Linked DNA regions of Tautonia marina. The protein of the gene in region 1 interacts with the protein of each later gene in a pairwise test. Links are inferred from orthologs where the notes say so. Each region holds a gene or a part of one and is shown in the gene's direction. Other genes may lie near its edges. The genes, in order: leuS and ligA.

Evidence for each region.
Region 2: the proteins of leuS (region 1) and ligA interact in binary tests that used the Escherichia coli proteins (3 or more experiments, as listed by UniProt). The link is inferred for Tautonia marina from one-to-one orthologs.

What each region holds. Positions count from the first base shown.
Region 1 is NZ_WEZF01000029.1:81,175-84,914, forward strand. What follows is about bases 158-3,578. They hold leuS (leucine--tRNA ligase), read left to right. Parts: upstream 158-462; coding sequence 463-3,378; downstream 3,379-3,578. Other genes in these bases: GA615_RS25235 (GDP-mannose 4,6-dehydratase), read right to left, coding at 3,540-3,578. Also shown: GA615_RS25225 (peptidoglycan recognition protein family protein), read right to left, coding at 1-13; more of GA615_RS25235, read right to left, coding at 3,579-3,740.
Region 2 is NZ_WEZF01000044.1:6,138-9,340, forward strand. The notes cover bases 237-3,120. They hold ligA (NAD-dependent DNA ligase LigA), read left to right. Parts: upstream 237-611; coding sequence 612-2,630; downstream 2,631-3,120. Other genes in these bases: ndk (nucleoside-diphosphate kinase), read left to right, coding at 237-478; GA615_RS26960 (hybrid sensor histidine kinase/response regulator), read left to right, coding at 2,996-3,120. Outside these bases: more of ndk, read left to right, coding at 26-236; more of GA615_RS26960, read left to right, coding at 3,121-3,203. UniProt on the Escherichia coli protein: DNA ligase that catalyzes the formation of phosphodiester linkages between 5'-phosphoryl and 3'-hydroxyl groups in double-stranded DNA using NAD as a coenzyme and as the energy source for the reaction.

The sequences.
Region 1 (3,740 bases):
ATCGCGCGTCCATGATCGTGACCTCCAATCAAGAATTTCGATTTGTACCGCGGTGTGAAGTGCAAAAGGTGCTGAAGCAAGGGCGGTGCCGAGCGAAGCCAATCGGCCAGAAGCCGGCGGGGCACGCTCCTCGAATTCGTCTCAAGTCTACACGCCGTCGGGACGACGGGCCGATCGACCCCCCGAGATTTCTCGAAAAACCCTCAAGTCCCCCGCCAGACTCGACCGACGCCCCGTGTAACTCTTGCAAATCCTTCCACGCTCTGCCCGGTACAATCGACACATCCCCTCCAGCCCGATCGATCTCGCCCCGCCGCGCTGGTTTCAAACCCCTCCGGGCGGTATGCTATTGGATTCGATCACGACCCCCCGCCCGAACAATCGGCCCGACCCGCGCATCCCGCGGAACGCGACCCCGGCCGAACTTTTTTTCCGATCAGATCGCTCAGGAGACCGCGGTCGATGCCGGCCTACCACCCCCAGCGCATTGAGACGAAGTGGCAAGCCTTCTGGGACGCGCACGAAACGTTCCGCGTCGCCGACCTCGTCCCCGATCAGCCGAAGCTCTACATCCTCGACATGTTCCCCTACCCCTCCGGCGCCGGCTTGCACGTCGGCCATCCCGAGGGGTACACCGCCACCGACATCCTCTGCCGCTTCAAGCGCATGCGAGGCTTCAACGTCCTGCACCCCATGGGCTGGGACGCCTTCGGCCTGCCCGCCGAGCAGTACGCCATCCAGACCGGCACCCACCCCCGCATTACCACCCAGAAAAATATCGACACCTTCCGACGCCAGATCAAGGCTCTCGGCTTCTCCTACGACTGGTCCCGAGAGGTCGATACCACCGACCCCGACTACTACAAGTGGACCCAGTGGATCTTCCTCCAGCTTTACGACACCTGGTACGACCCCGACTTCTCCTGGACCGACCCCGAAGGCCGCTCCCGCGTCGGCAAGGGACGCCCCATCGCCGAGCTTCCCCTCCCCGACGGTTGCGCCGACCCTGATGCCTACCGCGATTCCAAACGCCTCGCCTACCGCGCCGAGGTTCCCGTCAACTGGTGCCCCGCCCTTGGCACCGTGCTTGCCAATGAAGAGGTCATCGACGGCAAGTCCGAGCGCGGCAATCACCCCGTCGTCCGCATGCCGCTGAAGCAGTGGATGCTTCGCATTACCGCCTATGGCGACCGACTCATCGAGGATCTCGACATCGTCGATTGGCCCCGCGCCATCAAGGACATGCAGCGCAACTGGGTCGGCCGTTCCGAGGGGGCCGAGGTCGACTTCAAGATCAAGCGCGGCGGCGACTTCGACAACTGGCGGCAGGCCCGACTGTCCTCGGGATGGCCCGAATCCGCCCCCGACGACGTGATCCGCGTCTATACGACCCGCCCCGACACCCTCTTCGGCGCGACCTACATGGTCCTCGCCCCCGAGCACCCGCTCGTCGATCGCCTCACCACCCCCCAGCAAGCCGACGCCGTCGCCCAGTACCGTCAGCAGGCCGCCGCCAAGAGCGACCTCGACCGCACCGACCTGGCCAAGACCAAGACCGGCGTCTTCACCGGCGGCTTCGCCGTCAACCCCGCCAACGGCGAGCCCGTGCCCGTCTGGATTGCGGATTATGTCTTGATGGGCTACGGCACCGGCGCCATCATGGCCGTTCCGGCCCACGACGAACGCGATATGGAATTCGCTAAAGTCTTCAACTTGCCAATTAGTCCGGTAGTCATGCCGCCCGACGAATGGCTCTACCAGAACGCCCCTAAAGGCTCTACAAATCTCATTGCAGACATAAAAACGTCTTATTTGAGTGATCCTGGGGCCTTCTGCAGATTTGACCAGGCTTATTCCGGGAATGGAGAGGCCGTTAACTCCAGGAATCCCGAGATCACCCTCGACGGCAAGGGGACCGAGACCGCCAAGGCCACCATAACCCGCTGGCTCGAATCGGTCGGCCTCGGTCGTAAAACCATCAACTACAAGCTCCGCGACTGGCTCTTCAGCCGACAGCGCTACTGGGGAGAACCGTTCCCCATCCTCCTCGACCGCGACGAGCGCCCCCGCCCCGTCCCCGAGGCCGATCTCCCCGTCCGCCTCCCTGAGATGGACGACTTCAAGCCGTCCACCAGCGGCAAGCCCGAGCCCCCCCTCGCTAAGGCAACCGACTGGGTGAACTATTCCGACGCCTATCTCCGCGAAACCAACACCATGCCCCAGTGGGCCGGGTCGTGCTGGTACTACCTCCGCTACATCGACCCGAAGAATTCCGATCGCCCCTGGGACCCCGAGAAAGAGCGCTACTGGATGCCTGTCGATCTCTACGTCGGCGGCGCCGAGCACGCGGTCCTGCACCTGCTCTACTCCCGCTTCTGGCACAAGGTCCTGTTCGATCGCGGCCTCGTTTCCACCGCCGAGCCGTTTCAGCGCCTCGTCAACCAGGGAATGATCCTCGGCGAGACCGAGTACACCGCCTTTCAGGACGAATCCGGCCGGACGTTCTCGACGTCGGTCGTTTCCGAGATCGACGGCGGCCACGTTGCCCAGGACGGCGACACCCTTCGCCCCGTCGTTCCCATCAAGCTGCCAGAGGACCGCGTCACCAAAAAGGGAGACAGCTTCGTTCTCGCCGATGACGATTCCATCCGCGTCGATGCCCGCGCCCACAAGATGTCTAAGAGCCGCGGCAACGTCATCAACCCCGACGAGGTCATCGCCGACTACGGCGCCGACAGCCTCCGACTCTATGAAATGTTCATGGGTCCGCTTGAAGCCACCAAGCCCTGGAGCATGAAGGGGGTCGAGGGCGTTTACCGCTTCCTCGGCCGCGCCTGGCGGATGATCGTCGATGACAAATCCGACGACATCCAGCTCGCCTCTCAGGTCCAGGACGTGCCGCTCGACCCCGAGGCTGCGAAAGTCGTCGCCCGCACCGTTTCCGGCGTGACCGACGACCTCGAAGCCATGCGCTTCAACACCGCCATCAGCAAGCTCATGGAGTTTGTCAACGTCTTCACCAGCCGCGACGTTCGCCCGAAGGCCGCGATGGAGACGTTCACCCTTTTGCTCGCTCCGATGGCCCCTCATCTCGGCGAGGAACTCTGGCAGATCCTCGGCCACGACCAGACGCTCTCCTACGAGCCCTGGCCCACCTTCGACCCCGCCTTGCTCGTCGACAACGAGGTTGAGATCCCCGTCCAGATCAACGGCAAGATCAAGGCCCGCCTCGTCGTCCCCGTCCAGGCCGACAAGGACGCCCTCGAATCCCTCGCCCGCGCTGACGCTCGGATCGCCTCCCTCCTCGAAGGCAAGACGATCCGCAAGGCTATCGTCGTTCCCGGCAAGCTCGTCAACTTCGTCGTCTCCGGCGGTTGATCCCTTCGCCGCCCCCTTCCCCCTCTCCCCGCGAGCGGGGAGAGGGCCGGCGTGAGGGGTCCGCGCGGTCGCCTCTCAGCCTTGCCCTTCCTTCCAACCTCTTCAAACCAATCAATCCCCGATTTCCCATCAAGGATCGGGATCGAGGGGCGGAGCCTCCCCTACTCGATCGGCCCCCTCGGCCGTTCCGCCTCGGCCCGCACATCCGCCAGAATTTGCCCCAGGTTCCGGGTCGGGGTATAGCCGATCAACCGCTGGATCTTCTCCAGGCTCGGCACCCGGCGCACCATGTCCTCAAAGCCAGACGTGTACGCCTCGTCATAAGGAATCGTCCGAATCTCGCTCCGGCCGCCGGTCAGGTC
Region 2 (3,203 bases), on another replicon or contig:
AAAGAGAGCGTAAGGTCCCCCCACCATGCAACACACCCTCGTCATCTTCAAGCCCGACTGCGTCCAGCGCCGCCTGGTCGGCCAGATTCTCCAGCGATTCGAAGCGAAAGGGCTGCGGATCGCCGCTTTGAAGATGATTCAGGTCAGTCAGGAACTGGCCCAGCAGCACTACGGCGAGCACAAGGAACGGCCCTTCTTTCCCAGTCTGATCGAATTCATTACCGGAGGGCCGGTCGTCGTTGCCGTCCTGGCCGGGCCGGAGGCCGTGTCGGTCGTTCGGGGGATGATGGGCAAGACCAGTGGCATCGAGGCTGCTCCCGGCACCATCCGTGGTGATTTTTCGGTGAGCAAGCAGAACAACCTGATCCACGGCAGCGATAGCGCCGAGTCGGCCGATCGTGAGATCGCCCTCTGGTTTACGCCCCAGGAACTGCTCGCCTATGACCTCGCTGGTCAGCACTGGGTCAGCGAGGCCTGATCGATTTTGAAGCGTTGAGGCATTGCATGATGAGGGAGGCCGCCTCCGTCGTATTCGGAAGCGGCCGCCAATAGAACACCTCTCTCGCCCTCAGGGACTTCTGACGGGCGCTTCCCCGGAGGGGCGATCACGCATGGCGACCGACGAAGTTGTCCAAGCCGTGAATGAGTTGCGCCGAGAGATCGAGAAACATAATCGTCTCTACTATGTCGAGGCGACCCCGATCATCAGTGATCGGGAATATGACCGGTTGCTCAAGCAACTTGAAGATCTTGAAGCGGCTCATCCGGAGCTGATCACCCCCGACAGTCCCACGCAACGCGTCGGTGGTGAGCCGATCACCGCGTTTGAGACCATTCGGCATGCTGTGCCGATGCTCTCAATTGAGAATACCTATACGCTTGACGAAATTCGAGAGTGGGACCGCCGGGTTCGGAAGGGATTGACCGACGGTGAGACGATTCGGTACGTCGTTGAGCTGAAAGTTGATGGGGTCGCCGTCTCGCTCCGATACGAATCGGGAACCCTGGTTCTCGGCGCCACGCGCGGTGACGGTGAACGAGGCGATGACATCACCTCCAACCTGAGAACCGTCCGGGGAGTTCCCCTGACGCTCCTCGACGATCCTCCTGCATTACTGGAGGTTCGGGGCGAGGTCTATATGACGAACTCCGAACTGGCCCGGCTCAACGAAGGTCGAAAGGCCGAGGGGCTCTTGCCCTTTGCCAATCCTCGCAACGCCACGGCAGGCTCGTTGAAGCTGCTCGATCCAAAGCTTTGCGGTCGTCGTCGGCTCCTGTTTGTCGCGCATGGGCTGGGAGACGTGCGCGGAATCGATGCGCCCTCATACAGCGAGATCCTGATTTTGAGTCGCCAGTGGGGTGTTCCCGTCAGCCCTCACAACGCGGTCTTCGAGGAGATCGAGGAAGTCATTCAACACGCGATCGCCTGGGAAACCCGGCGCCATGACCTCGATTTCCAGATCGACGGTCTGGTGATCAAGGTAGACGACCTCGCCCAACGTGCCCGACTTGGGACTCGTTCCAAGAGCCCCCGATGGGTCATCGCATATAAATATGAAGCCGAGCAGGCGATTACGAGGATTCTTGGCATCACCGTTCAGGTGGGCAAGACCGGCAAGCTGACCCCCGTGGCTGAGCTGGAGCCGGTCCCCTTGGCCGGCACGGTCGTCAAGCGAGCAAGCTTGCACAATCCGGACGAGATCGAGCGCAAGGGGGTTCGGATCGGCGATACGGTGGTGATTCAGAAAGCCGGAGAGATTATTCCGCAGGTGGTCCGTGTCGAAGTGGATGCTCGGGATGGATCGGAACAGCCCTACACGTTTCCTGATCACTGCCCGAGCTGCCAGGCCCCCATCGAACGGGCTCCGGGGGAGGTTGATGCGCGTTGCACCAATCCCCCCTCGAAATGCCCTGCGCAGCTTAAGGAGTGGATTCACTGGTTTGCCCACCGAGACGCGATGGATGTTGATGGTCTGGGGGAGAAACTCATCGACCAACTCGTGGATCGAGGACTCGTCCGGTCGCTCGGTGATCTCTATCGGCTCGACGAACAGACCCTTGCCGGGCTCGACCGCATGGGGAAAAAATCGGCCGCCAATCTCGTCCAGAACCTCGAACAGAGCAAACACCGAACCCTCGACCGCTTCTTGACGGCCCTGACGATTCGTCACGTCGGGACCCGGATCGCCGAAATTCTTGCTCTCCGCTTCCGGTCGATCCATGCGGTTCGGTCGGCCTCTCTGGAGGAACTGGAGGCCGTTCCCGAGGTCGGGAACGTGGTTGCCGCCAGCGTTCGACACTTTTTCGATGATCCGACCCATCAGGCACTCGTTGACGACCTGCTCGACGCGGGAGTGGTTCCCGAACCGCTCCCGGAACCTCAGGGAACCGAGGGGCTCCCTCTTGCCGGCAAGACGGTGGTGATCACCGGCACGCTTCCGAGGCGATCACGAGCCGAGGCGGAAGCCCTGGTCAAGCGGGCCGGTGGAAAAGTCACCGGCTCGGTTTCCAAGAATACCTCGTACCTGATCGCCGGGGCTGATCCCGGCAGTAAGCTTGAAAAGGCCCGACATCTGGGAATCCCGATTCTTGATGAGGACGAACTCGATCGAATGGCGGCAGGAATCTGACGGCTGAGTTCCAGGGACCACTTACGGACCAAGATGGACCTTGCCCTCGATTTTTTGAAAGTTTTCCTTGCCTCTCTGCCGTTTGAGGGATTAGAACGTGACGGATGAATGATCAATCGGTGGATCGCTACGGAGTGGTCGACCCATCCTATCTGCGCTTCTTGATTTTGGTAAGTGTTGCGTGAGAAGTCGTGTTGGGCGTTCTCCCTGTTCGAGAAGCGTTGAGAGCGGGTCAGCGATCGCAGCTTCGCAAAGGAGCCACGTGGCCTCGAGGCGTTGGATTCTGGGCCGCCATGGTCGTCGGGAAGCTTTGGGCCTTCCCTCGAAGACAGAGAACGCTGCATCATCGGTGAGGCAGACACCGGATGTCGACTCAACACATCAAGCCCGAGATGAGGCCAGGAGAGCGACCGGCGATGCCGCAGGTCGTTGATCCTCAGTTGTTACGACTCATCCAGGATCATCCGCACGGGATCCTGGTCGTGGCAAGTGATTCGGGACGGATCGTTCATGCCAATGCCGCCGCTCGTTTCCTCCTTCGAGACGATCCAGAAGCTGCAATCGATGGAGACC